DNA from 3 places in the Ureibacillus chungkukjangi genome. Region 1 is predicted to be linked to each of the others. Evidence: a T-box and tRNA genes for the amino acid it is inferred to sense, from the RefSeq annotation. Region 1 holds a T-box; the other regions hold tRNA genes.
The links. A T-box is a leader RNA that pairs with one kind of tRNA and senses whether it is charged. The one in region 1 lies ahead of ileS (isoleucine--tRNA ligase), so its partner is inferred to be a tRNA-Ile.

Region 1 (10,508 bases):
AGCTTTGAGCAAAGTTAACCGCTGTATCATTTAAAAGTGCAGTAACCTCTTCATTTGCGAAGATAGTTAATTTAGCCTCTAATGATTTACCGATTGTTTTTGCATTACGAGCTTCTTCTAGTGCTTTTAGTACTTCGTCACGTACAGTAATTACCTTTTCCCATTTCGCACGTAGCTCAGAGAAATTACTATGCTCGTCAACTTCAGGGAAGTCTGTTAATTGAACAGAAGCTTCTTCTTCGTTTAAGTAAGACCATAATTCATCCGTTGTATGTGGCAGGATTGGTGTTAACACTTTTAATAGTGTTTGAAGCGTATCATACATTACTGTTTGCATTGCACGACGATCATGGTTCTCTTTACCTTCGATATATACAACATCTTTTGCCACATCTAAATAGAATGCTGATAATTCAACTGCAACAAAGTTGTTAATAGTGTGGTAAACAGATGCAAATTCATAACGATCATAAGCAGCACGTACAGCTTTTAAAACATCCTGCAAACGCATGTACATGTATTGATCCATTTCACGTAAATCATCGTAAGCTACGCGGTCTTCTTTAGGATTGAAGTCAGAAACATTCCCGTGTAAGAAACGAAGTGTGTTACGGATTTTACGATATACTTCAGAAATTTGTTTTAACATATCCATTGAAATACGTACATCCGCAGTATAATCCACTGACGCTACCCATAAACGAAGGATATCTGCACCATATTGATTCATTACTTTTTCAGGAATGATAACATTTCCTAAGGATTTACTCATTTTACGACCATCGCCATCTAATACGAAGCCATGCGTTAATAGGCCTTTGTATGGTGCATACCCATTAATGGCAACAGATGTAATTAATGAAGAGTTGAACCATCCTCGGTGTTGGTCAGAGCCTTCTAAGTAAAGATCAGCTGGATATTTCATGCCGCGCTCAACAAGTACACCTTGGTGTGATGAACCTGAGTCGAACCATACGTCCATGATGTCATTTTCTTTAGAGAACTTCCCGTTAGGACTACCTGGGTGTGTAAAGCCTTCTGGAAGTAAGTCTTTTGCTTCCCATTGGAACCAAATGTTTGAACCGTGCTCACGGAACAGCTTCGATACATGAGCAATTGTTTCAGGTGTAATAATTTCTTCACCGTTTTCAGTATAGAATACTGGAATTGGAACTCCCCATGCACGTTGACGAGAAATACACCAATCTCCACGGTCACGAAGCATATTATAAAGTCGTGTTTCTCCCCAAGCTGGCGTGAAAGTCGTACTTTCAACCGCATTTAATAGCTCGTCACGGAATGCTTCTACTGAACAGAACCATTGTGGTGTAGCACGGTAAATAACCGGTTTTTTTGTACGCCAGTCATGTGGGTATGAGTGAGAGAAGAAGGATAGCTTTTCTAAAGCACCAGCCTCTTTTAACTTTTCAGTAACCACTTTATTTGCATCGTTATAGAACAAACCTTCAAAACCAGGTGCTTCATTTGTATAGCAGCCTTGATCATTGATTGGGCTTAGTACCTCTAATCCATAGCGTTTACCAACTTGGAAGTCATCTTCACCATGACCCGGAGCCGTGTGAACACATCCTGTACCAGCATCAGTAGTAACATGATCCCCAACCATAATTAATGAATCTCGGTCATATAATGGGTGTTTTGCAACTACGTATTCAAGCTCTTGCCCTTTTACTTCTTGAACAACCTCTGCATTTTCCCACTCTAGTGTTTGTGAAACTGTTTCTAATAAATCCTTTGCAATGATAAATTTGTTACCATTTACAGCCACTACTACGTAAGTAATTTCAGGGTTTAAGGAAATCCCTAAGTTTGCAGGAATAGTCCATGGTGTCGTTGTCCAAATGATGAATTTTGCATCCTCAGGAACAACACCCTTTGCATCCTTAATACCGAAGCTTACATAAATTGAAGGAGATTTAATATCTTGATATTCGATTTCTGCTTCTGCAAGAGCTGATTCTGAAGAAGGAGACCAATAAACTGGTTTTAAACCTTTATAGATATAGCCTTTTTCAGCCATTTTACCGAATACTTCGATTTGACGTGATTCAAATTCGGGCTTTAATGTGATGTAAGGATTTTCCCAATCGCCACGAACACCTAAACGTCTGAATTGTGATTTTTGGTTTTCAACTTGCTCATAGGCATATTTTTCACATAGCTCACGGAACTCGGCCACTGTCATTTCTTTACGTTTAACACCTTTGTTTGTAAGAGCTTGCTCGATTGGTAAACCGTGTGTATCCCAACCTGGTACATAAGGTACATGGTAGCCAGTCATTGAACGATGACGGTTGATCATATCTTTAATAACCTTGTTCAATGCATGCCCGATATGGATATCTCCGTTGGCATATGGAGGACCATCGTGTAGTACGAAATGCGGACGGTCTTTTGTACGTTCTAATACTTTTGCGTTGATGTCCATTTCATTCCATTTCCCTTGCATTTTTGGTTCATTTGCCGGTAAATTTCCGCGCATTGGGAAATCTGTCTTTGGCATTAATAACGTATCTTTGTACTCTACCATTTTAAGTCCTCCTAAAGTTTCAACTTCTCAAATTTAAAAATAACTAGCGCTGTTTCAATCAATAAATAAAGTGGATTCTTGGATCTATTTCGCAGCTTTCATAGTAGGCTACATATTGTGTATTAGAAGCCTTTTCCGAATCCAATATAAATGACTCAGAACTTTTTTAAAATAAAAAAAGCCTCTCATCCCTGGTAAAAGGGACGAGAAGCTATAACTCGTGGTACCACCCTAATTTGTAATCTAACACTAAGATTAGATTACCTCTTAGACACTTTAACGCTAGTGTTAACGAAATCACTTACTTACAGCACCATTTTGCGCGCTCTTTTTCAGGGATTTTGCTCTGGAGTGATTTTCTTTTTTTGAAGGTATTGTTCGAGCTTTCACCATCCTCGAATCGCTTGTGGTCACTTTCAAAAAATACTGTCTCCGTCAACGCATATTTTAAGTTATTTTTAATCTCGTTTATCAGTATATGAAACCGAATAATTTTCGTCAAGTAAATCGGATATTATAGAAGCTTGTTTAACTCTTCGCTAGTAAGCTCGATTTCATCTGTTTCTTTTCTGGCATGATTTTGGATTTCAGTAAGACCCACATTATATTCCATTAAATGATCCCAGTCATCTGTGCTTAACAAATCTAATTGAGCTTCTACTAGCATTTTGAAGCGATTACGGAATACTTTCGATTGTTTTTTCAACTCATCAATTTCAATTGCAATTTTACGAGCTTTGCCCAATGCTTCATTGACAATACGATCAGCATTCTTTTCAGCTTCTTTAATAATTAGCTTAGATTCCTGCTGAGAATTACGACGAACCTCTTCTGCTGCTTCTTGAGCTACAACGATAGATTTTTGTAATGTTTCTTCTAGTGTATTATAATGACCCATTTGTACAGTCATTGTTTTAATCTTCTCTTCTAACTCTTTTTTCTCACGAAGGATAATTTCATAATCTTTAATAATTTGATCTAGAAATTCGTTCACTTCGTCCTCTGCATAGCCGCGGAAGCCTCTAGTAAATTCTTTATTATGTATATCAAGAGGTGATAATGGCATGGTCAACACTCCTTCTCATTTGAAATAACTAATCCTATTATACAACTCGTGTCGTCACTTGACATCAAATTTTCGTAATTTTTCACCAGAAACTACTATTTTTGCTCTAATCGTCCTACTTGCAGTCGTATTTTATCCTTTTTTGTTCTACCTTCAGTCATCATAACCTTGATTCTACCATGACCTCTAGCTGAAATTACATCGCCTTCTTGAACCTCAAAGGAAGTATCCTCTCTAACGGTCCAATTCACTTTTACTTTTCCAGCCTTAATAAGACTTTGAGACTTTTGTCTAGATATATTCACTACTGTTGCAACTATCACATCTAACCTCATAGAAGATACGGTATAGGTATTGTCAAACCATTCTTCCTTTACGGTGATTAATTGATCGGTAGTTTTTACATATTCTAGCTTTACTTTCGATTTCCCGATTGAAGTTAGGTTCGCTAAAATATAGTCCTGTACTTCCCCTACTGCTGCAAATTGGATAGTGTCTCCTTCTATTCTTATATCTCCAAATTTACTGCGTTCAATACCAAGGGATAGTAGAGCCCCTAAGACATCCGGATGTTTTAACTGCACAAATTTGGATGGGTAGTTAATAGAGAAAAAGGAGATTTGGAAGTCCTCTGAGGATGGTTCAAAGTAACTCGGGCAAATAAATAGCCTTTGACGCTCGGCTTCCTGAAACCCTCCAAAAGTTTTTACTTGCAGATCATTATCCTGACCAATTATGGACGAAACAATAAAACGTTCTCGTGGGTCAAGGAAATCTGTTAGCTTTGGAGCGAAACGGTCCTCTACTTCCCGTTGCCAGCCAATGACTTTTTCTATAAACGTTTGTTCATCTTTTCTAAAATGCTGGATTAAATGCTCCATCTGCAAAAAGCCCCTCTTTTATAAATATTATTATTCCTATTTTTTTAAGTTTTATAGTAAAATTGAGAGTTTTTTCACATAAAATTCTTATCTAATTTTTCCTTCTAAAAAATATGGAATAAAGTCTCTTTAGCTATAGTGTTTTTCAAAATTATAAAAAAACCCCCACTTGTTTGTAGGGGCTTGTCCTATGCAATCAGGCTAAAGATATTAAGAAAAACAATTTTTATGCCTCGTTCGATAAAGCTTAATAATAAGATACCGATGATTGGCGAAAAATCGATCATACCGATTGGTGGAATGAACTTTCTAAAGATGCCTAAATAAGGCTCACATGCTTTTGCTAATAAACGGCCAAATCCAGATTGTTGTACTGCCGGAACCCAGGACATTAAGATGTAAATGATTAGCATAAACGAATAAATCGAGAATGCAATTGTGATTACTCTTAGGATTGATTCTAATAACATATAAATTGATGACCCTCTCTAAATTAAATTCCCCTTAATAGCTAGGAGTAAACCTTTACCAAAGCTAGTTGATTGTTCTTTTATGTACTTTAATATCAGAGGGAAACTCCATTCCTGGTGAAGGAATGAAGCTAGTATTCCTCAGAAAAATAATTAGAGATTTCACCAGATACCTCTACATTTTCTGGTGTACATAAGAATATATCGGTACCGATTCTTTGAATATCTCCACCTAAAGCATACACTGTTCCACTTAAGAAATCGATAATTCGAATACCAGATTCACGATCAATTCTTTGTAAATTGACAATAATAGCACGTTTATTCTTTAAATGCTCGGAAATATCCTGTGCTTCTGCATACACACGTGGTTCGATAATGACCACTTTAGAATTTTTCAGCGCGTTTGCAGCTTGTAGACTTACAACATTACGTGGTGGCTGCGCTGTAGTTGCTTCAACCTCCACTACTTTTCTTTCCTTTTTCGCGCGCGACTTTGCTACCGGTTGCTCTTTTGGAAGATTCACTGGGCTTTGAGCTTGCACTTGTGCTGCTGCTTCCTCTTCTTCCTCTAAGTAAAAGAAATTTTTGATTTTGTTTTTCATGCTCATCTAGTATCCCTCTTTTCTATCCAACAAGAGCTGTTCCAATTCTTACAAAGGTTGCACCCTCTTCTACTGCAATTTCGTAGTCATTTGACATACCCATTGAAAGCTCTTCGCAAGGTGCAAACGGTAAGTTAAGCTTAACAACTTCCTGTTGTAGATTTTTTAATTCACGAAATACGTTTCGAATTATTTCTTTCTCTCCTGTATTTGGAGCCATTGTCATTAAGCCTACGATACGAATATGTTCAAATTGTGCTAGACTTTCGATAAAAGGTATTACTTCATCTCTGTTAAGTCCGTGCTTTGACTCTTCTCCTGATACATTTGCTTGCACAAAACAATTAATCGTTTTTTGTGCTCTTTTATTAATTTCTTCAGCTAAGCTAAAACGGTCTAAAGAATGGAGATAGTCAATTTCATTTATTACTTGTTTTACTTTTCTTGACTGCAAGGAGCCAATGTAATGCCATTTTGCTTGATTATTAATTTCGCTTTTTTTAGCCAATAATCCTTCTGGTCTGTTTTCACCAAGATGAATTAGCCCAGCTTCAACCGCTTCAAAAGCTCTTTCGGTAGTGACCTGTTTTGTTACAGCAATTACGGTCACATCCTGCTTTTTTTCAGAACGATTTTTTGCCTGTTTTATTTTTTCATTTATGAATTGTAAGTTTTCTGTAATCTTTGCCAATTTAAACCCAACTTTACATCATTAGTTTCTTTTATTGTATCAATCTACATGCTACTTTTCAATGCATTGCTACTTCTATCAGACAAGTTCTCTAACTAAAATTACATCTTTTCCTACTACGAGCACATCGCTAATCAGCACTTTTCTCACTTGTTCGTCGCTTTGCATAAAGGACATAAACTTTTTGGGTTCCGAAACTAAAAAAGCTACAATGTCACCTGACTTTTCATCCACCTCGGCGTCAATAATATACCCAATAAAACGACCACTACCAGCCTCAATAATTTCCTTTTGCTGCACATCAGAAAAACGCAAATCCGATCTCCCTTCGTGTACATATTCACATATACCACTCTTTAATAACACTTATGCTTGGTGAGGCTAAATATTTACTTGTTCAAAGGAATTTCTAGATTTATTGTGTCGCGTCTTACTTACTCCCAAATAAAAACGCACTTAAAAGATAAGTGCGCTGCATGTTTTATCCTAATTTATAGTCTTTTTGCATTGTCTCAATTGCATTTTTTTCTAATCGAGAAATTTGCGCCTGAGATATGCCGAGTGATTTTGCGATTTCCGTTTGAGTTTCGCCGTAATAGAATCGTTTTGATAGTATCATCTGCTGTCTTTCATCTAATTTCTGCATACTTTCTTTTACACTTACATATGCAACCCATTGTTCCTCTGATACATCATCATCTCTTAACTGATCCATAATATAAACGGCATCACCGCCATCTGAGTAAATTGGCTCTTGTAATGATAAAGGATCCTGAATTGCATCCAGTGCATACAATACATCTTCCTTTTTCATTTCAATTGCTTCTGCCAATTGTTCAATTGTCGGCTCATGTAGATTTTCTGAAATAAACGCTTCCTTGGCTTGCATTGCTTTATAAGCAATATCTCGTAAGGATCTAGATACACGTAATGCATGATGATCACGCAAATGTCTTCTAATTTCACCAATGATCATTGGTACAGCATATGTCGAAAATCGAACATTATGCTTAAGGTCAAAATGATCAATAGCTTTTAATAAACCGATACACCCTACTTGAAATAGGTCATCTGCTTGTTCGCCTCGATAGGAGAACCTACCGACAATACTTAACACAAGCCTTAAATTACAAATTACCAGTTCATCTCTTACCCATTCTTCTCCAGCTTGTAAGCGAACGAACAACTCTCTCATCTCTTCATGTTTTAGCACTGGCAAAGAAGCAGTATCTACACCACAAAGTTCTACTTTAGTACGAACCATCTTCTTTTCCTCCGAACTGTCATTTTTTTCCCCGCACTATCCTGCTGTTATGACCAAAGGAATATACAGTCAAGAAATGCATGAATTTCTATGTGCACAGACAAGGAGCATAAATGAATGCAGTTATGTCTATGAAGCACATGAGATGCACTTCAACCTTCATTAGGAATTTTTATGAAAGTTTCACATATATCTCTGAACTGTTTTTTAAGTTTGTCCGGAATAAAAAAGAATATGCACAAAATTTTCGTCCAATTTCATCCAATCGGATTCGTACTAAAGCTCTCAATATTCAATTGTATTTGTCTTAAACAAAACCTTTCTTATTATATAAATTAAGAAATTGGTTGATTTAAATGTTCACGTAAATCTAAAATTATTTTCTTTTCTAAACGTGAAATATAGGATTGTGAAATTCCTAAATGGTCTGCCACTTCTTTTTGTGTCATTTCTTGCTTCCCATTTAAACCAAAACGACACTCCATAATATATCTTTCACGTTCACTCAAGCCGTTAATCGCTTGGAACATATGCTGACGTTCTATCTTCTTCTCAACATCATTCATAATAATTTGTTCTTCTGTACCAAGAATGTCTGAAAGAAGTAATTCATTTCCATCTGGATCTGAATTTAAAGGCTCGTCTAACGAAACCTCACCCTTCATACGGCTTGTCTTTCTCAAATGCATTAAAATTTCATTTTCAATACATCTGGAAGCGTAAGTTGCTAATTTAATATTTTTTTCTGTATTAAAGGTCTCAATGGCTTTTATCAAGCCAATGGAACCTATGCTAATTAGATCCTCAATAGGTGTACCAGTGTTATCAAAACGTCTTGCAATGTACACAACAAGACGAAGATTTCTCTCAATTAGTGTATCTCTTGCTCTTAAGTCACCATTCATAAAGGCTTCAATAACTGTCGTCTCTTCTTCTCTAGTCAATGGTACTGGCAATGAATCGTGCCCTCCTATATAGTACGTTCCCTTTAGTCGAAACTTACTCCAAATTTTTCTAAATAAGTCAATAATTTTATTAAACAATCATTTTCCCCCTTTATGCGTAAATTTGATTAAGTGACCCTCCAATAGCTAAAACCTGTTTAGCTTTTGTTAGGTGAGCTGATTTGGCGCATGTGGACTTACCTCTCCTACACTTCTTCATTTTACTTATCATCTAGGAAGGAGATTTTAGTACCCTATTATGCGGGTTGAATACACCTGGAGCACCTTGTCCAAATTTTGGTTCTAGTAGCTTCAACATTTCACAAATAGTTTTGAAAATGAAGTCGAAGCAGCTCACTGCTACCTTAAGAAAATAGCTTAAAGTGCCAAAACATGAAGAATCATTTGTGCGTCTTGTGGGTACCTCGCATCTTGCTTAGTGAAAACAACATACTGTTCGAAGATTTCTTTCGTAGTTGTACCACTTAGTTTTAGTTTGTCAAAACGGAAGGCAAGTACTGTTGAACGTTCTTGTTGAACTGTCGACAGCGTTAAAACCCTTACCTTTGGATAGACATACGTTGGAAACATCTTAAGCTGATAAGGATTCTTTTCATCCCATTCTAGTAATGCTTTATGGAAGTCCTCTGGTAGCTCCTGTGAGACTGCCGAATACGAAAGAAAATGTACTGGCTTTCCACTCATAGGCTCCGAGCACTCATTCCCCGTGTCAATAAATCCTTTTAAACTATATGTGTTCTTAAATAATTCGAGGTCACAATCTACGACAAATGAATGTTGAATCTTTGATTGCATCATTTCTCTCCACTTTGAATGAATCGCTGTTAAACCAAGAAAGGCGACTGCTGTACATAATATAAAAAAGGTGACATCGGATTGATTTAATAAAAAGGGCAGTAAGCTTGTTAACACGCCACCTAGAAAAAAGGTTGTAATAAAAAGTACAGTGCCTTGCTTTAACAACGACTGGAGTCTAAAGGAAAATGCCATTCCAATTAGTACGATAAAACTCAGTAAGGCTCCAAGTAATGTCTGGTAGAAAATGCTGGCAATCAGTCCACTACAAAACGCACTAAGTAGCAACCTACTCCTTTTTACATACAATCCCGTTATTTCTTGCGTAAATTTTAATAAAAAATAGTTGAATAACGTATTGTATAGTACGAGTAATTCTCCAATCATTTCAGCGTCCTCCTGTAAATAGAGTAACATCCTGCCTGTTCAGAAATTGTCAAACTGTCGTACAAATATCCAATTTCTTTTTGACAATAACCCTTATAAAACTGAGTAATTTCGACATGTTTTGTAGAAATATTCAACTAGGGAGAGAGTATATGTGGATGTAAAAAATAATAGAATTTATTAAATCGAGATTTGGAGGTTTCTAAGTGATTAGAGATAGAGGATGCAAATTTAGTATTTTGGTGGTGAGCTGGCTAAACACACAAGTAGCTCCGAGCCAACATGGAGTGTCTTTACAACTGTCTTGGTGATATATGAATAGGCATACTGATAATAGTTGTCCCTATAATAGGTTTTGGATATAGAGTGGAGCTTAAGCTGTAGGATGCGGCTTTTGGAATAGAGTAGCTTCTGGATAAACTTCTTTATTGCGGAGGAGAACAGCTTCTATTTATGTCGAATTTTACCTTACTGTAGTATGTATATTTTTGAAATTTGATAGATTAATTGGGGATGGGAATAGGATAAAGGGTGGAGGATGTGAAATGTGTTTTTTGTGTACCTCTTTTTTAAATGAGATCGATGCTGGTTATGAAGTGCGTTTTATGTAAATTTTCTACTTCTAACGCTTTTCAATTCAATATCCACCTCCCAAAGCGTTTCATCACCGAGCTGAAACGCATTCCATTCCATTCTCCACTCCCTACTCACTCTCCTAGCACGCTTCATCCCCAAATTCCCCTATGAAATCCTCATTAAAATCAAAAAAGAAGCCATCTCAACTTAATGAGACGGCATCCTTTTATATGGTTTTGTTTTATATCTTACTTCGG
Region 2 (10,508 bases), 1.7 Mb from region 1:
CACTGGATGAAGCATAACTTATCAGTGAACCCTGAGCGATTTGCAGGACTTGCTACGCGAGTGTTCAATGTAAATCCAGAAGGGAAAACAACAGAAGAGGTCGCTATAGAAGGAATTGATCGATTAAGCAAGTTTTGGACTTCCATTGGAGCACCTAGTCGCTTAGCTGACTATGATATCGATAATTCAAAATTAGACGTCCTTGTTGAAAAATCAATGGTAAATGGTCCGTTTGGAAGATTTAAAAAATTACAGGCTGAGGATGTAAGAACTATCTTAGAGATGTCCCTATAAAATAAGAAACAAACCCTTGTGATATAATTTCACAAGGGTTTGTAGCGTTTATGAATTATTTGGTTTGTTTACTTCATCATTAAGTATTTTTTTATCTTTTGTAGAATGCTTCCACTCAGTCTTTCCGTCTTCTTCATCGAAGGAAAGCGTAACCTTTGTTACATTCTTTTGACTCATAATTAGTTCTATTAAGTGATCGCGCACATCATCTAAATAGGCAAGGGATTGATTAGGGTCTGTTTCAGCAACAAGCTCAACGTGTAAAAACTCGCCTTCTTTAACTACCTCTAATCTTCTGATATCTGTTACATGTGGATCCTCCATAACTAAATTTCCGATATGAACATGCATTTCTTCATCTGTCTCACCGATTGCCCCTCGAGCGTTATCAAGGAATACTCGACCAACTACATAGAACATCATAAACCCGATAATCATTGATACTAAGCCTTCAAGAGCATAGAAACCTGTAAAGTATGCTACAACAATAGCTAATAATGCAAGAATATTACCGCTTGTTGCAACTAAATCCTCCATCCAAACTAATTTTGTTGCGGGTTTAGCACGTTTTAAATAGGCAACTGATTTTGGGATTGACATAATACCTGCTTTTTCTTTACCTGCCTCATGTAGAACTTCTTTTGCTGCTTTATGGAGCACAAAGGATTCTAGAAGAAAGCCGATAAGTAAAACACCTATTGCAATTAAAATACCTTCAGAATGTTCAACTGGATGACGAAAATGGTGCCAGCCTTCTTTTACTGTTTCATAAGATAGAATCCCTACTATTAATACTGCACCTAAGCAAACTAGGTTGACTACTCGACCAAAACCGTTTGGAAATCGTTTAGTCGGTGTTTTTTTTGATAGAGCTGAACCTATAAATACAAAGAATTGGTTAGCAGAATCTCCGAGTGAGTGCATCATTTCAGCAAACATGGCTACATTTCCAGTAAAGAAAAAGGCTGCCCCTTTGAGGAGACCCAAAAATAAGTTTACACATGCAGCAATTAGTGATGGTTTATTTCCTTCTTTTAATAATTTGAATAGTCCTCCCATAATTACCTCCATTAACCTAAGCTTTCGAGCTCGATTTTTTGTACATACGGTAGTGTGTGCAATGTACGGTAAATTGATATAGTATCTTTCTTAAATAATGCAGAAAACCTTATATCAACTTCAAATAATGCATTGTCAGCTGTAACGTGAACGTCTCTTATGCGAATATTATCAATATGCATTTCATTTTCTCGCATAAATGTAAGCAGATTTTGAATGTTTTCTTCATCCTTTAAAAGTGCTTTTAGGACAAGCTCCTTCATGCGAATTCTTTTTGGACCGATTTTCAATAAGAAAGGAGCAATTAATTCAATCCCCACTACAACAATAACAACAGTGATAAAAGCTTCAATATAAAAACCTGCACCAACAGCTATCCCTATTCCAGCAGCACCCCAAATCATGGCTGCAGTGGTTAAACCCGTTATACTATCATTACCTTTTCTTAAAATGACACCAGCACCTAAAAAACCGATCCCACTGACAATTTGAGCAGCTAGACGAAGGGGATCCATTGTAATATTAATATCATCCCTTGAAGGTGTAGTATACGCAGCTTCAATTGAAATAATTGTTAACAAACAGCTAAAGGTTGCGATAACTAAACTTGTCTTTAACCCAACTGGTTTCTTTTTTAATTCCCTTTCAATACCGATTATTAAACTTAAAGTGGCTGCAATCACTAGTTTAACTATAATTTCATACGAAAGAGTTTCGTTTAATATTGTGATGTCCATTTTTTCTCCCCCTTTTTTCTTGTTGATTAAAATGGTTATAAATGAAAGAATATGAAGTGGATTCCTATTTTATTAATATAAGATTTGAGGTTTAAAATATGTTGAAGCCAAAAATACATCCATTCATACCTATTATTATTGGTGTTATTTCTATTTCGTTATCAGCTATTTTTGTTAAGCTAGCACAGGCAGATTCAGGTGTTATTGCATTCTATCGATTATTATTCTCGGTATTAATCATGAGTCCTTTATTCTTTTATAAGCACACTCAAGAATTAAAAGATTTAACAAAGAGGGATTGGATTTTTTCATCTATAGCAGGAATTTTCCTAGCATTTCACTTTATACTATGGTTCGAATCTTTAAGATACACTTCGGTGGCTAGCTCTACAGTACTAGTTACCCTACAACCGCTCTTTGCATTCATCGGAACCTACTTTTTCTTTAAAGAAAAATTCTCGGTGAAGACTATTCTTTCTGGAGTCATTGCGATAATGGGGAGTGTTTTAATAAGCTGGGGAGACTTCAAAGTGAGCGGAAGTGCGTTATATGGTGATTTACTCGCATTAATTGCCTGTGCTTTAATTACAGCATATTTATTATTTGGGCAAGATGTTCGAAAACGTGTATCCTTAATTACCTATACTATGGTTGTTTATTCGAGCAGTACGATTTGTTTATTCTTTTATGTGCTTATTAAAGGGGAATCATTTGGGCCATACTCATCAATGACGTGGTTATGGTTTTTATTGCTAGCGATAATTCCTAATCTATTAGGACATACCTTATTTAATTGGGCTGTGAAATGGGTAAGTACTAATGTTATTTCAATAGCAGTTTTATTTGAACCAATAGGAGCAGCGATTCTAGCTTATTTTGTTTTTGCAGAGAAATTAGTTGCTACTCAGATTATTGGAGGTATTATTGTTATAGTTGGTATTTTACTCTTTGTAGTTGATATTAGAGTTATTAAAAAGTTTTTTAGAAAAATACTTGATTAGTAAAAATAGATGTAGTATATTATTACTTGTCCTTAACGACAGATACTTTTTAAATAGTATTTTAAAATAGTGTTTGACTTCAAGTTGAGGATGAGTTATGATATTAAAGTCGCTGTTAAAACATGATGATTAATACTTGACGCAACTTAGTTGTGGTGTTAGGATATAAAGGTCGCTGTAAAACAACTGTGATTATGAACCTTGAAAACTGAACAACAAAACGTTAATGAACATAGTTTCTTCTATTAATTTAGAGAAACAAAAATTTTGGACATCAAAATTGATGCCAGCACAAAATTTGAGCTTTATCAAATTTTCTCTTTTATGGAGAGTTTGATCCTGGCTCAGGACGAACGCTGGCGGCGTGCCTAATACATGCAAGTCGAGCGGACTTTAGAAAAGCTTGCTTTTCTAAAGTTAGCGGCGGACGGGTGAGTAACACGTGGGCAACCTGCCCTATAGTTGGGGATAACTCCGGGAAACCGGGGCTAATACCGAATAATACATTCCTTCTCCTGTTGGAATGTTGAAAGATGGTTTACGCTATCGCTATAGGATGGGCCCGCGGCGCATTAGCTAGTTGGTGAGGTAACGGCTCACCAAGGCGACGATGCGTAGCCGACCTGAGAGGGTGATCGGCCACACTGGGACTGAGACACGGCCCAGACTCCTACGGGAGGCAGCAGTAGGGAATCTTCCACAATGGGCGAAAGCCTGATGGAGCAACGCCGCGTGAGTGAAGAAGGTTTTCGGATCGTAAAACTCTGTTGTAAGGGAAGAACAAGTACAGTAGTAACTGGCTGTACCTTGACGGTACCTTATTAGAAAGCCACGGCTAACTACGTGCCAGCAGCCGCGGTAATACGTAGGTGGCAAGCGTTGTCCGGAATTATTGGGCGTAAAGCGCGCGCAGGTGGTCCTTTAAGTCTGATGTGAAAGCCCACGGCTCAACCGTGGAGGGTCATTGGAAACTGGGGGACTTGAGTGCAGAAGAGGAAAGTGGAATTCCAAGTGTAGCGGTGAAATGCGTAGAGATTTGGAGGAACACCAGTGGCGAAGGCGACTTTCTGGTCTGTAACTGACACTGAGGCGCGAAAGCGTGGGGAGCAAACAGGATTAGATACCCTGGTAGTCCACGCCGTAAACGATGAGTGCTAAGTGTTAGGGGGTTTCCGCCCCTTAGTGCTGCAGCTAACGCATTAAGCACTCCGCCTGGGGAGTACGGTCGCAAGACTGAAACTCAAAGGAATTGACGGGGGCCCGCACAAGCGGTGGAGCATGTGGTTTAATTCGAAGCAACGCGAAGAACCTTACCAGGTCTTGACATCCCATTGACCGCTATGGAGACATAGCTTTCCCTTCGGGGACAGTGGTGACAGGTGGTGCATGGTTGTCGTCAGCTCGTGTCGTGAGATGTTGGGTTAAGTCCCGCAACGAGCGCAACCCTTGTTCTTAGTTGCCATCATTTAGTTGGGCACTCTAAGGAGACTGCCGGTGACAAACCGGAGGAAGGTGGGGATGACGTCAAATCATCATGCCCCTTATGACCTGGGCTACACACGTGCTACAATGGACGGTACAAACGGTTGCCAACCCGCGAGGGGGAGCTAATCCGATAAAACCGTTCTCAGTTCGGATTGTAGGCTGCAACTCGCCTACATGAAGCCGGAATCGCTAGTAATCGCGGATCAGCATGCCGCGGTGAATACGTTCCCGGGCCTTGTACACACCGCCCGTCACACCACGAGAGTTTGTAACACCCGAAGCCGGTGGGGTAACCCTTTTGGGAGCCAGCCGTCGAAGGTGGGACAGATGATTGGGGTGAAGTCGTAACAAGGTAGCCGTATCGGAAGGTGCGGCTGGATCACCTCCTTTCTAAGGATTATTAACGGAATGGTTGACCTTCCGAGGTCAAACCAACATTAACGTTTTGTGTTCAGTTTTGAAGGTTCAGTAATGAAACTTCAAAATGTGCTCCTGCCGCGAAGAATAAGCAAAGAGGTAACTCAAAGCTATCGTCGCAAATCTGCACGGAGTAATATCACTGATGTTTAATCACGATGTGATTGAAGTCAGCTGATTTGTTCTTTGAAAACTGGATAAAACGACATTGAAAGCAACAAAATTCAAGTAATTGATTGTGTAGTTCTTAAGTCTTTTCTTTTTAAGAAAAGCAGTAACTTTTAATCGAGGGTTTCAAGACACGAGTTAGACAAGGAAACAAGCGAGCGAACACCGCAGTGTACTTTAGTACATGAGGATGTGAGTGAGTGCAGTTGACACAGTATAACGATGTGGATTGGAAGCCGAACTAGGTTAAGTTATTAAGGGCGCACGGTGGATGCCTTGGCACTAGGAGCCGAAGAAGGACGGCACTAACACCGATATGCTTCGGGGAGCTGTAAGTGAGCTTTGATCCGGAGATTTCCGAATGGGGGAACCCACTGTTCGTAATGGAACAGTATCTTGACGTGAATACATAGCGTCTTGAAGGCAGACCCAGGGAACTGAAACATCTAAGTACCTGGAGGAAGAGAAAGAAATTATTCGATTCCCTGAGTAGCGGCGAGCGAAACGGGAAGAGCCCAAACCAAGAGGCTTGCCTCTTGGGGTTGTAGGACACTCAACATAAGAGTTACAAAGGAATGAGTTAGACGAAGCGACCTGGAAAGGTCCGCCGTAGCGGGTAAAAGCCCCGTAGTCGAAAGTTCATTCTCTCTTGAGTGTATCCTGAGTACGGCGGAACACGTGAAATTCCGTCGGAATCCGGGAGGACCATCTCCCAAGGCTAAATACTACCTAGTGACCGATAGTGAACCAGTACCGTGAGGGAAAGGTGAAAAGCACCCCGGAAGGGGAGTGAAATAGATCCTGAAACCGTGTGCCTACAAGTAGTTAGAGCCCGTTAATGGGTGATAGCGTGCCTTTTGTAGAATGAACCGGCGAGTTACGATTACGTGCAAGGTTAAGCTGAGAAGGCGGAGCCGTAGCGAAAGCGAGTCTGAATAGGGCGAATGAGTACGTGGTCGTAGACCCGAAACCAGGTGATCTACCCATGTCCAGGGTGAAGGTGAGGTAACACTCACTGGAGGCCCGAACCCACGCACGTTGAAAAGTGCGGGGATGAGGTGTGGGTAGCGGAGAAATTCCAATCGAACCTGGAGATAGCTGGTTCTCTCCGAAATAGCTTTAGGGCTAGCCTCGTGATTGAGAATACTGGAGGTAGAGCACTGTTTGGACTAGGGGGGCATCTCGCTTTACCGAATTCAGACAAACTCCGAATGCCAGATATTTATACACGGGAGTCAGACTGCGAGTGATAAGATCCGTAGTCAAAAGGGAAACAGCCCAGACCACCAGCTAAGGTCCCAAAGTAATCGTTAAGTGGAAAAGGATGTGGCGTTGCTTAGACAACCAGGATGTTGGCTTAGAAGCAGCCATCATTTAAAGAGTGCGTAATAGCTCACTGGTCGAGTGACGCTGCGCCGAAAATGTATCGGGGCTAAACGATTCACCGAAGCTGTGGATGGAACATCTTAGATGTTCCGTGGTAGGAGAGCGTTCTAAGTGCGTTGAAGTCAGACCGGAAGGACTGGTGGAGCGCTTAGAAGTGAGAATGCCGGTATGAGTAGCGAAAGATGGGTGAGAATCCCATCCACCGTATGACTAAGGTTTCCTGAGGAAGGCTCGTCCGCTCAGGGTTAGTCGGGACCTAAGTCGAGGCCGATAGGCGTAGACGATGGACAACAGGTTGATATTCCTGTACCACCTCCCCGCCGTTTGAGTAATGGGGGGACGCAGTAGGATAAGATAAGCGTACCGTTGGTTGAGTACGCCCAAGCAGTAAGGCGTGGAAGTAGGCAAATCCGCTTCCTGTAACGTTGAGCTGTGATGGGGAGCTCTTATGAGCGAAGTATCTGATTTCACGCTGCCAAGAAAAGCCTCTAGCGAGGCGGGAGGTGCCCGTACCGCAAACCGACACAGGTAGTCGAGGAGAGAATCCTAAGGTGTGCGAGAGAACTCTCGTTAAGGAACTCGGCAAAATGACCCCGTAACTTCGGGAGAAGGGGTGCTCTCAGCAATGAGAGCCGCAGTGAATAGGCCCAGGCGACTGTTTAGCAAAAACACAGGTCTCTGCAAAACCGTAAGGTGACGTATAGGGGCTGACGCCTGCCCGGTGCTGGAAGGTTAAGAGGAGGGGTTAGCGCAAGCGAAGCTCTGAATTGAAGCCCCAGTAAACGGCGGCCGTAACTATAACGGTCCTAAGGTAGCGAAATTCCTTGTCGGGTAAGTTCCGACCCGCACGAAAGGCGTAACGATCTGGGCACTGTCTCAACGAGAGACTCGGTGAAATTATAGTACCTGTGAAGATGCAGGTTACCCGCGACAGGACGGAAAGACCCCGTGGAGCTTTACTGTAGCCTGATATTGAATTTTGGTACAACTTGTACAGGATAGGTAGGAGCCAGAGAACTCGGAGCGCCAGCTTCGAGGGAGGCGTCGGTGGGATACTACCCTGGTTGTATTGAAATTCTAACCCATGCCCCTTAGCGGGGCAGGAGACAGTGTCAGGTGGACAGTTTGACTGGGGCGGTCGCCTCCTAAAAGGTAACGGAGGCGCCCAAAGGTTCCCTCAGAATGGTTGGAAATCATTCGTAGAGTGTAAAGGCACAAGGGAGCTTGACTGCGAGACCTACAAGTCGAGCAGGGTCGAAAGACGGGCTTAGTGATCCGGTGGTTCCGCATGGAAGGGCCATCGCTCAACGGATAAAAGCTACCCCGGGGATAACAGGCTTATCTCCCCCAAGAGTCCACATCGACGGGGAGGTTTGGCACCTCGATGTCGGCTCATCGCATCCTGGGGCTGTAGTCGGTCCCAAGGGTTGGGCTGTTCGCCCATTAAAGCGGTACGCGAGCTGGGTTCAGAACGTCGTGAGACAGTTCGGTCCCTATCCGTCGTGGGCGTAGGAAATTTGAGAGGAGCTGTCCTTAGTACGAGAGGACCGGGATGGACACACCGCTGGTGTACCAGTTGTCTTGCCAAAGGCATCGCTGGGTAGCTATGTGTGGACGGGATAAGTGCTGAAAGCATCTAAGCATGAAGCCCCCCTCAAGATGAGATTTCCCATTACGCAAGTAAGTAAGATCCCTCAAAGACGATGAGGTAGATAGGTTCGAGGTGGAAGTGTGGTGACACATGGAGCTGACGAATACTAATCGATCGAGGACTTAACCAAAATCTTGAATGCAATCAATGTCTTTATCCAGTTTTGAGAGAACAATGTTCTTTATTTATTATTACCCAGGAGGATTAGCTCAGCTGGGAGAGCACCTGCCTTACAAGCAGGGGGTCGGCGGTTCGAGCCCGTCATCCTCCACCATAAATGCCGGTGTAGCTCAGTTGGTAGAGCAACTGACTTGTAATCAGTAGGTCGAGGGTTCGACTCCTTTCGCCGGCACCATTTTTTAGAGCCATTAGCTCAGTGGTAGAGCATCTGACTTTTAATCAGAGGGTCGAAGGTTCAAGTCCTTCATGGCTCACCAGTTTTATTTATACTTAAATGCGGGTGTGGCGGAATTGGCAGACGCACTAGACTTAGGATCTAGCGCCGCAAGGCGTGGGGGTTCGACTCCCTTCACCCGCACCATTTAAGTTTTAAAGATTACAAGAATATTTATTATGCACATGCGGAAGTAGTTCAGTGGTAGAACACCACCTTGCCAAGGTGGGGGTCGCGAGTTCGAACCTCGTCTTCCGCTCCAAATGTGCCGGGGTGGCGGAACTGGCAGACGCACAGGACTTAAAATCCTGCGGTAGGTGACTACCGTACCGGTTCGATTCCGGTCCTCGGCACCATTATTATGCGCCCGTAGCTCAATTGGATAGAGCGTCTGACTACGGATCAGAAGGTTGTGGGTTCGACTCCTGCCGGGCGCGCCAATACAATACATACGAGAAGTAGCTCAGCTTGGTAGAGCACTTGGTTTGGGACCAAGGGGTCGCAGGTTCGAATCCTGTCTTCTCGACCATGCAACACTAATGAAAATTCCTTTTATGGGGCCTTAGCTCAGCTGGGAGAGCGCCTGCCTTGCACGCAGGAGGTCAGCGGTTCGATCCCGCTAGGCTCCACCAATTTTTTAAATATATATATCCTGGCGGCGTAGCTCAGCTGGCTAGAGCGTACGGTTCATACCCGTGAGGTCGGGGGTTCGATCCCCTCTGCCGCCATCTTGAAGGACCTTTAGCTCAGTTGGTTAGAGCAGACGGCTCATAACCGTCCGGTCGCAGGTTCGAGTCCTGCAAGGTCCACCATAGGAGATATAATATACGGAGGCATACCCAAGTCTGGCTGAAGGGATCGGTCTTGAAAACCGACAGGCGGGTTACACCGCGCGTGGGTTCGAATCCTACTGCCTCCGCCATTTTTTAAAATATAAATAATATTATCGCGGGGTGGAGCAGTGGTAGCTCGTCGGGCTCATAACCCGAAGGTCGCAGGTTCAAATCCTGTCCCCGCAACCAAATGGTCCCGTGGTGTAGCGGTTAACATGCCTGCCTGTCACGCAGGAGATCGCCGGTTCGATCCCGGTCGGGACCGCCATTTAAATCAAATTAGGTTAGATGGGTCAGTAGCTCAGTTGGTAGAGCATTAGATTGAAGCTCTAAGTGTCGGCGGTTCGATTCCGTCCTGACCCACCATTTTTTGCGGGTGTAGTTTAATGGTAAAACCTCAGCCTTCCAAGCTGATGTCGTGAGTTCGATTCTCATCACCCGCTCCAAGTATGGGCCTATAGCTCAGCTGGTTAGAGCGCACGCCTGATAAGCGTGAGGTCGATGGTTCGAGTCCATTTAGGCCCACCATACAAGAATATTCCGAAGTAGCTCAGTGGTAGAGCAACCGGCTGTTAACCGGTTGGTCGTAGGTTCGAGTCCTACCTTCGGAGCCATATGGGGAAGTACTCAAGTGGCTGAAGAGGCGCCCCTGCTAAGGGTGTAGGTCGGGCAACCGGCGCGAGGGTTCAAATCCCTCCTTCTCCGCCATATCAGTTAGGCCCGTTGGTCAAGTGGTTAAGACACCGCCCTTTCACGGCGGTAACACGGGTTCGAATCCCGTACGGGTCATATAAAAATATTTTTTTATAAAAAGGCTTGAAATAATATACATTTATGGTATTATAAATCTTGTCTTAATTAAATGTACTTTATTAAATTAAGTAAAGTCATTCATAGTCTAGTGATGATGGCAAAGAGGTCACACCCGTTCCCATACCGAACACGGAAGTTAAGCTCTTTAGCGCCGATGGTAGTTGGGGGATTCCCCCTGTGAGAGTAGGACGTCGCTAGGCATATTACCCAGGAGGATTAGCTCAGCTGGGAGAGCACCTGCCTTACAAGCAGGGGGTCGGCGGTTCGAGC
Region 3 (10,508 bases), 1.6 Mb from region 1:
TGCCGGTGTAGCTCAGTTGGTAGAGCAACTGACTTGTAATCAGTAGGTCGAGGGTTCGACTCCTTTCGCCGGCACCATTTTTTAGAGCCATTAGCTCAGTGGTAGAGCATCTGACTTTTAATCAGAGGGTCGAAGGTTCAAGTCCTTCATGGCTCACCAGTTTTATTTATACTTAAATGCGGGTGTGGCGGAATTGGCAGACGCACTAGACTTAGGATCTAGCGCCGCAAGGCGTGGGGGTTCGACTCCCTTCACCCGCACCATTTAAGTTTTAAAGATTACAAGAATATTTATTATGCACATGCGGAAGTAGTTCAGTGGTAGAACACCACCTTGCCAAGGTGGGGGTCGCGAGTTCGAACCTCGTCTTCCGCTCCAAATGTGCCGGGGTGGCGGAACTGGCAGACGCACAGGACTTAAAATCCTGCGGTAGGTGACTACCGTACCGGTTCGATTCCGGTCCTCGGCACCATTATTATGCGCCCGTAGCTCAATTGGATAGAGCGTCTGACTACGGATCAGAAGGTTGTGGGTTCGACTCCTGCCGGGCGCGCCAATACAATACATACGAGAAGTAGCTCAGCTTGGTAGAGCACTTGGTTTGGGACCAAGGGGTCGCAGGTTCGAATCCTGTCTTCTCGACCATGCAACACTAATGAAAATTCCTTTTATGGGGCCTTAGCTCAGCTGGGAGAGCGCCTGCCTTGCACGCAGGAGGTCAGCGGTTCGATCCCGCTAGGCTCCACCAATTTTTTAAATATATATATCCTGGCGGCGTAGCTCAGCTGGCTAGAGCGTACGGTTCATACCCGTGAGGTCGGGGGTTCGATCCCCTCTGCCGCCATCTTGAAGGACCTTTAGCTCAGTTGGTTAGAGCAGACGGCTCATAACCGTCCGGTCGCAGGTTCGAGTCCTGCAAGGTCCACCATAGGAGATATAATATACGGAGGCATACCCAAGTCTGGCTGAAGGGATCGGTCTTGAAAACCGACAGGCGGGTTACACCGCGCGTGGGTTCGAATCCTACTGCCTCCGCCATTTTTTAAAATATAAATAATATTATCGCGGGGTGGAGCAGTGGTAGCTCGTCGGGCTCATAACCCGAAGGTCGCAGGTTCAAATCCTGTCCCCGCAACCAAATGGTCCCGTGGTGTAGCGGTTAACATGCCTGCCTGTCACGCAGGAGATCGCCGGTTCGATCCCGGTCGGGACCGCCATTTAAATCAAATTAGGTTAGATGGGTCAGTAGCTCAGTTGGTAGAGCATTAGATTGAAGCTCTAAGTGTCGGCGGTTCGATTCCGTCCTGACCCACCATTTTTTGCGGGTGTAGTTTAATGGTAAAACCTCAGCCTTCCAAGCTGATGTCGTGAGTTCGATTCTCATCACCCGCTCCAAGTATGGGCCTATAGCTCAGCTGGTTAGAGCGCACGCCTGATAAGCGTGAGGTCGATGGTTCGAGTCCATTTAGGCCCACCATACAAGAATATTCCGAAGTAGCTCAGTGGTAGAGCAACCGGCTGTTAACCGGTTGGTCGTAGGTTCGAGTCCTACCTTCGGAGCCATATGGGGAAGTACTCAAGTGGCTGAAGAGGCGCCCCTGCTAAGGGTGTAGGTCGGGCAACCGGCGCGAGGGTTCAAATCCCTCCTTCTCCGCCATATCAGTTAGGCCCGTTGGTCAAGTGGTTAAGACACCGCCCTTTCACGGCGGTAACACGGGTTCGAATCCCGTACGGGTCATAATTTAAAGAAAAAAGTCCTAAAGGTTTGATTAACAAACCTTTAGGACTTTTTTTATTTATCGCTCTGTTAAAGGATGATGTTGAAAATTGATACCTTTCATATGAATGGTTATAATGAGAACAAATATTCTTATTGGAGGGTTCAATGATGTGTAAATCGTTTAGACATTTATTAAAACATATTGATAAATTATCGCATATAATAGGTTCGAAAATAACACCTAATAATGTATTTGTAACAGATGCTTGGAGAGCCTATGAAAAGTATGCCAATGAATGAAAAAGGGATAGAACACTACCGTATTAAATCAGACGATGGAAAACACGTTATCAAAGGTTTACATTATATCCAAAATGTAAATGAACTTCATTCACGTTTAAAACATTGGATACATCGTTTTAAAGGGGTAGCTTCTAATTACCTCGATAATTACCTTGCTTGGTTTTTTATTTGTGGATAGTCATAGTAATGAAAGTACAAAACATAATATCAAAGAATTTCTGTTGACATCATTTATTTTTAAAATGACAGAAACCTATCGAAGTTTAAGGTTATCGAAATTTAATATGTAATACTTATTTGATTATGACGGCTTTCGCCAGATTATGTGGACTTACAGTGTTAAAACGAAATAAAGTTCCCAAACATCAATTTTAGATATTTGTCATTAGTTATTAGATAAGTTATGATTTATAATGTAAATTAATTGAAATTATGTTAATTAAAAGTGGAGGTTTTCGAATGAATCAACCTGCAAAAGTAACTGAATGTCCGAAATGCGGTGGAAAAGAATTAGGTAAGGGTAAGCAAAGTGGATATGGAGCGGTGCATAGTTATAGTACAATTATAGGAGTAGCCGTTGAACATATTATTTGTACGGAATGTGGATATATAATTGAAAGCTATGTGAAAAATCCAACTAAATTTAAAGGGACGCGTTAAATTTAGTTCAAGCAATAAAGTGCTTTAATTGGAATTGAACTTCAACACTTAGGTGCAAAGTTGAAGGAGAGTATTTAAATTGAAGATATTTTAGTTCATTAAAGGTTTATAAGATATACATAATCATTCAAAATAAAGTTGCAAATAAAATTTTGAGGGACAGTTAAAAAAGGCACGAACGTTAATTTAAAAACGTTTCGTGCCTTTTATTGTGAACAGTTTTTAAGCGTTATTTTATACAGATGGTTCAAATGATTAATACAACTATATTTGTGTTTGGGGTGTATTCACTATAACGAATTTAATCGTGTATATGTCTTATTGTTGTATATCCATATTTCTCTTACTATACCAAAAGTGGGAAGCCCAGATAAATCCAGGCTTCCCAAATTATTAACAACAATTAAATATACAGAGCCTTATTTATAAATCTGATTTGTTCTAAGTATCTCGATATCTCGGATAATCATTCACTTTTCGTAAAACCTATTTAACACCAATGTCGAAATAGATAGTACACAATTTATGCATGATTTAACTAACCATTTAACCTTCCCTATTCAATACTGTTTTTACACGTTGTACAAATTTTACTATGTTTAAAAAGTTAAATAAAGGAAAGCTTAATTATAGGAAAAAGGAGGACAACAATATGAAACAATCCGATATGCAGCAATTAAAAAATACATTATTAGAGGAATTGAGAGATTTAAAAGAAGGTCTTGAAACGCATGATGATATCGAAAGCACGGAGTTATCAAATTATGATAATCATCCTGGTGACATTGCATCAGATTTAACTATACAGCTAACAGAATATGCGATGGATGATTTTAAACAAGAAAGTATCGACAAAATTGAAGCAGCCCTAAATGCAATGGAAGAGGGGACTTACGGTGAATGTAAAGTTTGCCATCAAGAAATTCCTTTTGATCGACTTGAGGCTATTCCAACAACATTAACTTGTGTTGAACATAGTCAAGAGAAGGTCGATATGGAAACACGACCAGTTGAAGAGGAAATTATGAATGAACTTTCACAAAAATCATTAAAAACTGTTGACTTTGAAGACGGTTCAGGGGAGTTTCCTTCATCGGATAGTCCACAGGATGTACCACAAGAGGTTATCCATCAAAATAACCAAGAAACAACCATCCGTGATCAATTCCAATAAAGAAAAAGTTTTCATCTAGATATATGGAATTTATGCCACCATTTCCTATACAATATAGTTATATTGAATTGGTGGGGGATACATGAATATTATTGATTTGCATTGTGATGTATTGGAGAAATTAACTCGACTTGAAAATGTGAATTTCCAAAATGATGCTAGACTAAGTGCAAGCCTTGAAAAATTAAAAGCAGGAAATGTAAAGGTACAGGTATTTGCAATCTTTGTTCATTCGAATCTTCCTGACAACGAGAAGTTCTTAGCAGCAGCTCGACAAATTGAAGCTTTTCATACAAAAGTTTTAGCAGAGCCAGAAATGGTACACATCACTGAATGGGAACAATTAAATCAGCTTGAAGATGGACAAATTGGAGCAATTTTAAGCTTAGAAGGCTGTGATTGTATTGGTGAAGACTTATTGAAGCTTGAGCATATTTTAAATGCAGGTGTGAAATTAGTTGGTTTAACCTGGAATCATGAGAATGGAGTTGCCTACGGTGCTTCTGAGGATCCTTCAAAGGGATTAAAGCCTTTTGGTAGAAAAGTTGTTCAATTACTAAATGATCGTAATATTATAATTGATGTATCTCATTTAAATGAGCAAGGTTTCTTTGAATTATTACCTTTAGCTAAAAAGCTTGTCGCTAGTCATAGTAATGCAAGAGCCATTTGCAATCATCCGAGAAATCTAACGGATATCCAAATTAAAGAATTAGTAAAACATGGCGGAAGAATGCATGTTGTATTTTATCCTCCATTTATTGAAAGTGGAAAAGAAAGTACAACTATCGAATATTTAGTGAAGCATGTAGAGCATATCGCTTCCTTAGTGGGAGTCCAGCATATTGGCTTTGGATCTGATTTTGATGGGATGGGTCTTTCTATTGAAAAGTTAGCAAACGCTGGAGAGTATGAAAACTTTATAAAAGCCTTACTAAAAAGGTTTACCTATGAAGAGGTATCAATTATGGCAAATAGAGGTTTCCAGAAATATGCCTTAAAAATTAATTAGCGCTAGAGTTAAATTCTCTGCGCTTTTTTTAATTGGCAAGATTACTCAGTCTTAACAGATAAAATTGAATGAGGAAACAATATCAATATTGTATATGTAAAAAAAGTGATATGATAGAATAGATAACGTAAATTCGACAACAATACACATGAGCTATTAGAAAGGTTTATTTCCTGCTATTTTTAGTAGGAATAAATCAAATTTTTCATAAATAAAATGGCTCAAGTTTTCTAGGCAATACTGCCTTTGATGGAGGGAAATTCGATGCATCAGAAGTGGTTACATACCACTGAAGTAGAAGTGGAAACAATTAATTCAAAATTATCCTTCTATATTGAAACAATAGAAGTAAGTAGATTATCGGCATTAGCTTTCTATGCTGCTGGTGAATCACAATATAAAGGACAACGCTTTTTTTGGCAAAATCGTGAGAAAACATTCACATTAGTTGGCCTTGGACATGCTTATAAAATTGAAAATAATAGTGGCGATGAGCGCTTTGATCAAATTGAAAAGCAATGGAAAGAGCTAACTAAAAATATAGTAAAAGAAGAAACTGAACCACAGCCAATCTTATTTGGCGGGTTTACCTTTGATCCGAAGAATGACAAAAATGGAGAGTGGGACCGTTTTCCACAAAGCTTTTTTTCAGTAGCTACATATCAATTAGTAATACGTAATGATAAGGCTTACATCAGCATTCATTTAATAACAGATCAACACAATAGTCTTAAAGAATTTGAGCAGCTGCGAAAAGAACGAGACCAGTTAATTCACGCTGCACAAGTTAAAGAGCTGAAAACCTATAGTAAACCGCTTATGACAAATTATCGTGAGCCATTTAAAGACGAATATCTACAAACAATTTCAACTGTTACAAACCTTATTAAAGCAAATGAGGCAAAGAAGGTTGTAATTGCTCGTTCTTTAGAAATGGAGTTTCAGGATACAATAAGCTCACCACAAGTATTGTCCCATGTAGTAAATGAGCAACCAGAAAGCTATTTATTTGGCTTAGAGCATGAGGATCTTCTATTCTTTGGAGCGTCTCCTGAACGATTAGTAAAGGTGGAGAATGGACAAGCCTATTCTTCATGTGTTGCTGGGTCCATTAAACGTGGGAAAACGGCAGAAGAAGATCAGCTACTTGGCGAGAGCTTATTAAATGACGCGAAAAATTTAGGTGAGCATCAATATGTTGTTGAAATGATTGCTAATACTTTTGAAAAAAATTGCATTCAATACAAGGTGCCAAAGCGTCCGAAGCTATTAAAGATTCGCGATATTCAACACTTGTATACGCCAGTTGAAGGGAAGCTTTCACCAGATGCAACTATCCTGCAGCTTGTAAAACTTCTACATCCAACACCGGCTTTAGGTGGCGTACCACGGCAGGAAGCGATGGCTGTAATACGTCAAAATGAATACATGAACCGTGGATTATATGCAGCACCTCTTGGGTGGATTGATGCAGAGGGAAATGGTGAGTTTGCAGTAGCTATTCGTTCAGCAGCATTAAAGGATAACAAAGCTTATTTATATGCTGGAGGCGGTATCGTTGCAGATTCGGAGCCAATTTCAGAATATGAAGAGACATTAGTAAAGTTCCGACCAATGTTACGTGCTTTAGGAGGACAATTGCATGAATGACCGTGAAATATTAACAAGCTATGTATATAAGATGGTTGTAGCATTAATGCAAAATGGAGTTGAGGATGTGGTTATTAGTCCAGGTTCTCGTTCAACGCCTCTTGCCTATGCGTTTGCTTCAACTAAAAGCTTATCGATCTATAGACAGGTAGATGAACGCTCAGCAGCTTATTTTGCTCTTGGTATTGCAAAGGCTAAAGCGAAGCCAGTAGTTCTTTTATGTACTTCAGGAACTGCTGCAGCTAATTATTACCCTGCAATTGTAGAAGCAAAATATGCGCGAGTACCATTGATAATCATTACTGCGGATCGCCCACATGAGCTGCGTGAGGTAGGGGCTCCACAAGCGATAAATCAAATTTCCTTATATGGCGAGCGAGTGAAATGGAGTGCAGAGTTCCCGATTCCAGATGAAGCAAATGTAACTTTGCCCTATGTGGAACGCCATATAGCTAGAGGGGTTAGTATTGCCACTTCTGCACCATTGGGACCAGTTCATTTTAATGTGCCGTTTCGAGAGCCATTATTAATAGATTTTCAGGAGGAGCTGGAAGCACCAACATTTAGAAATAGTTATGTCGGTCAAATCATGCCTTCGCAAGCAGCAAAGGACGATTTAACAGCTATTATTAACCAAACAAAAAGAGGGTTTATAATTGTAGGTGAACTTGCTCTTGGTACTGATTTAAAGCTAATGTGGTCATTTATTCGTAAAGTGAAATGGCCAGTCCTAGTTGAGAGTCTATCAAATTTAAGAGCAAATATTCCAGAGGATTGTGAACAGTATCTCATTTCTACATATGATGCATTATTGAAAAACACATCATTTAAACAACAGGTGGTTGCAGATACAGTCATTCGTTTTGGGGCTCAGCCTGTTTCGAAATTTTTAACGAATTTCTTAATTGAAACTCTTCCAACAAATTATATTGTTATTGATGAAGACCCAATGTTTCGTGATTCAGCCGCTGTATCAACACATTTTATCCACGGGACAATTGGTGAGTGGATTAGTGAGTTAAATATAGATACTTCAGAATTTAGCGGAGAATATTTATTGCAATGGCGTAAAAGTGAGGAAATTGCAGTTAAGCATATTCTTTCATATCCCACACTTGAACACGATGAAGGGGCAGCTGTTCGCTATTTAATCGAAAACTTACCAAGCGGTAGTGATCTTTTTGTAAGTAGCAGTATGCCGATTCGTGATATTGATACTTTCTTAGTTCCTACAGATAAGGATATCCAAGTTTTTGCAAATCGTGGAGCAAACGGGATTGATGGTGTTATGTCCACTGCAATCGGCTTTAGCCAAGCTAGGAAAAATAGAGATATGTATTTATTAATAGGAGACTTGGCCTTATTGCATGATGTAAATGCCTTAATTGCCACACGATATCAGCCATGTAAAATCAACATCATCGTGTTTAATAACGACGGTGGCGGAATCTTCTCCTATTTAGCTCAATCTACAGTTAAGGAATACTATGAGGACTTATTTGGTACGCCAACAGCACTCCAATTCGCGGATGTTGCCAAGATGTATGAAATGGAATATATACAGATTAAAGATTTTCATGAAATAGATAAATTATTAGAGCCGCAAAATAACCCATTACGCTTAATTGAGATTTTTACTAATCGCCAGGAAAATGTCATTAGCCATAGGAATCTTTGGCAACGTATTCATGGAGAGCTAGAGCAATGAAACTCAAGGTACGCGGTGTTACAGTAAATATTCGAATCTGGAACGAGCATTTAGAGCAGACTATCGTTATGCTTCATGGGTTTACAGGGAGCGTTTCAACCTGGAACACTGTAGCACAATCCTTATCTGATTATCGTGTGGTGGCAATTGACCTAGTTGGGCATGGGCAAACAGATTCACCAAAGGATATCGCAGCCTATACAATGGATGAGCAACTACTTCAGCTAAATGAAATTTTTCAACAGCTTAAGCTTCATCATTTCATATTACTTGGCTATTCAATGGGAGGAAGGGTTGCGTTAGCTTATGCTACAGCTTTCCCTAGGGAGATATCGCATCTCCTGTTGGAAAGTGCCTCTCCTGGTTTAAAGAGTGCTCAGGAACGAGCTATAAGACGCTCATCAGATGAAGGTCTTGCTGCTATAATTGAAGCGAACGGGTTAGAAGCATTTGTAGACAAATGGGAGAACATCCCTTTATTTGCTACACAAAAAAAGCTCTCCTTAAACGCTCAACAAGCGATTAGAGAAGAACGACTATCCCAATCCGAGATAGGTTTAGCAAATAGCTTAAGAGGGATGGGAACAGGCGCTCAAAGCTCTCTTTGGTCAAGGCTAGAGGAACTAAAGATGCCTGTTACATTAATTACCGGTGAATTGGATGAAAAGTTTTGTAAAATTGCTGAAGAAATGCAAGCGCTTTTACAAAATGCACAGAATGTGACAGTTAAACAGGCTGGTCATGCGATTCATGTGGAAAATCCTGAACAATTTGCTACAATAGTAAAGGATGCTATAAAGATTAAAGAAAGCTAACCTAAGTACGTCATTATTAATTCCGTACAAAAAGGTACATTCCTTCAATTAAAAGGATTAGCAAACGCTAATCTTGGAAGCATTAGAAAAGAAATAATATAGGGGGTAAAAAAATGACTCGTGAATGGACAAGTTTACATACTTACGAAGATATTAAGTATGAATTGTATAACGGTATTGCTAAAATTACGATTAATCGTCCGGAAGTTCGTAATGCATTCCGTCCAAAAACAACAGCAGAATTAATCGATGCATTTTCTCGTGCACGTGATGATGAGCGAGTAGGCGTTATCATCTTAACTGGTGAAGGCGAGCTTGCATTCTGCTCAGGTGGAGATCAAAAAGTTCGTGGACATGGTGGTTATGTTGGAGACGACAATATCCCACGTTTAAATGTGCTTGACCTGCAAACTTTAATCCGTAAAATTCCAAAGCCAGTTGTTGCAATGGTAGCAGGGTATGCTATCGGTGGAGGTCACGTTTTACATATCGTATGTGACCTAACAATCGCTGCAGAAAACGCTCGCTTTGGACAAACAGGTCCACGTGTAGGTTCATTTGATGGCGGTTATGGTGCAGGCTATTTAGCTCGTATCGTAGGTCATAAAAAAGCACGTGAAATCTGGTTCTTATGTCGTCAATATAATGCACAAGAAGCACTTGATATGGGATTAGTTAATACAGTTGTTCCTTTAGAGCAATTAGAAGACGAAACAGTTAAATGGTGTGAGGAAATCCTTGAATTATCACCAATGGCTTTACGCTTCTTAAAAGCAGCATTCAATGCTGACTCTGATGGCTTAGCAGGTATTCAACAGCTTGCAGGTGATGCAACACTTCTTTACTATACTTCAGACGAAGCAAAAGAAGGTCGCGATGCATTTAAAGAAAAACGTAAGCCTGATTTCGGTCAATTCCCAAGATTCCCTTGATTTAAGAAGAATTATTTATACTAATATGGGTAAATTAAAGCAAGAGAAGAAAAGACTTCTCTTGCTTTTTTCTTGTGCGCCCGGCATGCGCATGAACTATAGGGTGTAAGTCCCGAACCCCGAAGACAGAAGTAGAGGTTAGCCAAGAGCAAGGGTGTCCGTGGCGACGCGGAATCTGAAGGAAGCTGGAGGCAAAACACCGGTCCGAGGAACACGAATCTCATACAAGGCTAGTTACGACTGGATGAGTTTGCAAGACAAAACAAAGTCCTTTCTGTCGAAGGTCATACCTAGTAAATGAGGCGGATAGATGGTGTGAAAGTGCATGTGCTTACCCGGGGAGGTCTGATGGAAACATGAAGTACCCTTCATAACCTACTTGGTGACAAGTAGCTGAATCATCAGAAGTCAGCAGAGGTCATAGTACGATTGGGTCTAGAACCAGTCGGAAGGACTGAACAATTAAGAGAGATTAGCCCTTGGCTTTCCATCTAGAATGAATGAGCACAGAAAACAGAGAAACCTCACGCTTAG

Region 2: it has a tRNA-Ile gene. The T-box ahead of ileS (isoleucine--tRNA ligase) is inferred to sense a tRNA for this amino acid. The anticodon was not compared.
Region 3: it has a tRNA-Ile gene. The T-box ahead of ileS (isoleucine--tRNA ligase) is inferred to sense a tRNA for this amino acid. The anticodon was not compared.

Annotation. Positions count from the first base shown of each region.
Region 1 is NZ_CP085009.1:1,182,502-1,193,009, reverse strand. Features, by position in the region: gene ileS (isoleucine--tRNA ligase) at 1-2,551, opposite strand, end outside; T-box leader at 2,748-2,999, opposite strand; gene LG296_RS05890 (DivIVA domain-containing protein) at 3,066-3,617, opposite strand; gene LG296_RS05885 (RNA-binding protein) at 3,713-4,498, opposite strand; gene LG296_RS05880 (YggT family protein) at 4,687-4,968, opposite strand; gene LG296_RS05875 (cell division protein SepF) at 5,100-5,579, opposite strand; gene LG296_RS05870 (YggS family pyridoxal phosphate-dependent enzyme) at 5,596-6,264, opposite strand; gene LG296_RS05865 (PRC-barrel domain-containing protein) at 6,343-6,579, opposite strand; gene sigG (RNA polymerase sporulation sigma factor SigG) at 6,746-7,528, opposite strand; gene sigE (RNA polymerase sporulation sigma factor SigE) at 7,864-8,571, opposite strand; gene LG296_RS05850 (sigma-E processing peptidase SpoIIGA) at 8,851-9,675, opposite strand.
Region 2 is NZ_CP085009.1:2,838,799-2,849,306, reverse strand. Features, by position in the region: gene LG296_RS14190 (iron-containing alcohol dehydrogenase) at 1-294, shown strand, start outside; gene LG296_RS14185 (cation diffusion facilitator family transporter) at 343-1,353, opposite strand; gene LG296_RS14180 (MgtC/SapB family protein) at 1,365-2,090, opposite strand; gene LG296_RS14175 (DMT family transporter) at 2,189-3,091, shown strand; rRNA gene LG296_RS14170 (16S ribosomal RNA) at 3,413-4,966, shown strand; rRNA gene LG296_RS14165 (23S ribosomal RNA) at 5,406-8,328, shown strand; tRNA gene LG296_RS14160 (tRNA-Val) at 8,397-8,472, shown strand; tRNA gene LG296_RS14155 (tRNA-Thr) at 8,478-8,553, shown strand; tRNA gene LG296_RS14150 (tRNA-Lys) at 8,561-8,635, shown strand; tRNA gene LG296_RS14145 (tRNA-Leu) at 8,655-8,739, shown strand; tRNA gene LG296_RS14140 (tRNA-Gly) at 8,780-8,854, shown strand; tRNA gene LG296_RS14135 (tRNA-Leu) at 8,860-8,948, shown strand; tRNA gene LG296_RS14130 (tRNA-Arg) at 8,956-9,032, shown strand; tRNA gene LG296_RS14125 (tRNA-Pro) at 9,045-9,121, shown strand; tRNA gene LG296_RS14120 (tRNA-Ala) at 9,149-9,224, shown strand; tRNA gene LG296_RS14115 (tRNA-Met) at 9,247-9,320, shown strand; tRNA gene LG296_RS14110 (tRNA-Ile) at 9,328-9,404, shown strand; tRNA gene LG296_RS14105 (tRNA-Ser) at 9,422-9,514, shown strand; tRNA gene LG296_RS14100 (tRNA-Met) at 9,540-9,614, shown strand; tRNA gene LG296_RS14095 (tRNA-Asp) at 9,618-9,693, shown strand; tRNA gene LG296_RS14090 (tRNA-Phe) at 9,716-9,791, shown strand; tRNA gene LG296_RS14085 (tRNA-Gly) at 9,798-9,871, shown strand; tRNA gene LG296_RS14080 (tRNA-Ile) at 9,877-9,953, shown strand; tRNA gene LG296_RS14075 (tRNA-Asn) at 9,965-10,039, shown strand; tRNA gene LG296_RS14070 (tRNA-Ser) at 10,043-10,133, shown strand; tRNA gene LG296_RS14065 (tRNA-Glu) at 10,143-10,214, shown strand; rRNA gene rrf (5S ribosomal RNA) at 10,323-10,438, shown strand; tRNA gene LG296_RS14055 (tRNA-Val) at 10,449-10,508, shown strand, end outside.
Region 3 is NZ_CP085009.1:2,828,270-2,838,777, reverse strand. Features, by position in the region: tRNA gene LG296_RS14050 (tRNA-Thr) at 2-77, shown strand; tRNA gene LG296_RS14045 (tRNA-Lys) at 85-159, shown strand; tRNA gene LG296_RS14040 (tRNA-Leu) at 179-263, shown strand; tRNA gene LG296_RS14035 (tRNA-Gly) at 304-378, shown strand; tRNA gene LG296_RS14030 (tRNA-Leu) at 384-472, shown strand; tRNA gene LG296_RS14025 (tRNA-Arg) at 480-556, shown strand; tRNA gene LG296_RS14020 (tRNA-Pro) at 569-645, shown strand; tRNA gene LG296_RS14015 (tRNA-Ala) at 673-748, shown strand; tRNA gene LG296_RS14010 (tRNA-Met) at 771-844, shown strand; tRNA gene LG296_RS14005 (tRNA-Ile) at 852-928, shown strand; tRNA gene LG296_RS14000 (tRNA-Ser) at 946-1,038, shown strand; tRNA gene LG296_RS13995 (tRNA-Met) at 1,064-1,138, shown strand; tRNA gene LG296_RS13990 (tRNA-Asp) at 1,142-1,217, shown strand; tRNA gene LG296_RS13985 (tRNA-Phe) at 1,240-1,315, shown strand; tRNA gene LG296_RS13980 (tRNA-Gly) at 1,322-1,395, shown strand; tRNA gene LG296_RS13975 (tRNA-Ile) at 1,401-1,477, shown strand; tRNA gene LG296_RS13970 (tRNA-Asn) at 1,489-1,563, shown strand; tRNA gene LG296_RS13965 (tRNA-Ser) at 1,567-1,657, shown strand; tRNA gene LG296_RS13960 (tRNA-Glu) at 1,667-1,738, shown strand; partial or broken gene LG296_RS13955 (IS1595 family transposase) at 1,928-2,313, shown strand; gene LG296_RS13950 (transcription initiation factor TFIIIB) at 2,483-2,683, shown strand; gene LG296_RS13945 (TraR/DksA C4-type zinc finger protein) at 3,336-3,857, shown strand; gene LG296_RS13940 (dipeptidase) at 3,940-4,869, shown strand; gene LG296_RS13935 (isochorismate synthase MenF) at 5,134-6,519, shown strand; gene menD (2-succinyl-5-enolpyruvyl-6-hydroxy-3-cyclohexene-1-carboxylic-acid synthase) at 6,512-8,227, shown strand; gene menH (2-succinyl-6-hydroxy-2,4-cyclohexadiene-1-carboxylate synthase) at 8,224-9,042, shown strand; gene menB (1,4-dihydroxy-2-naphthoyl-CoA synthase) at 9,156-9,974, shown strand.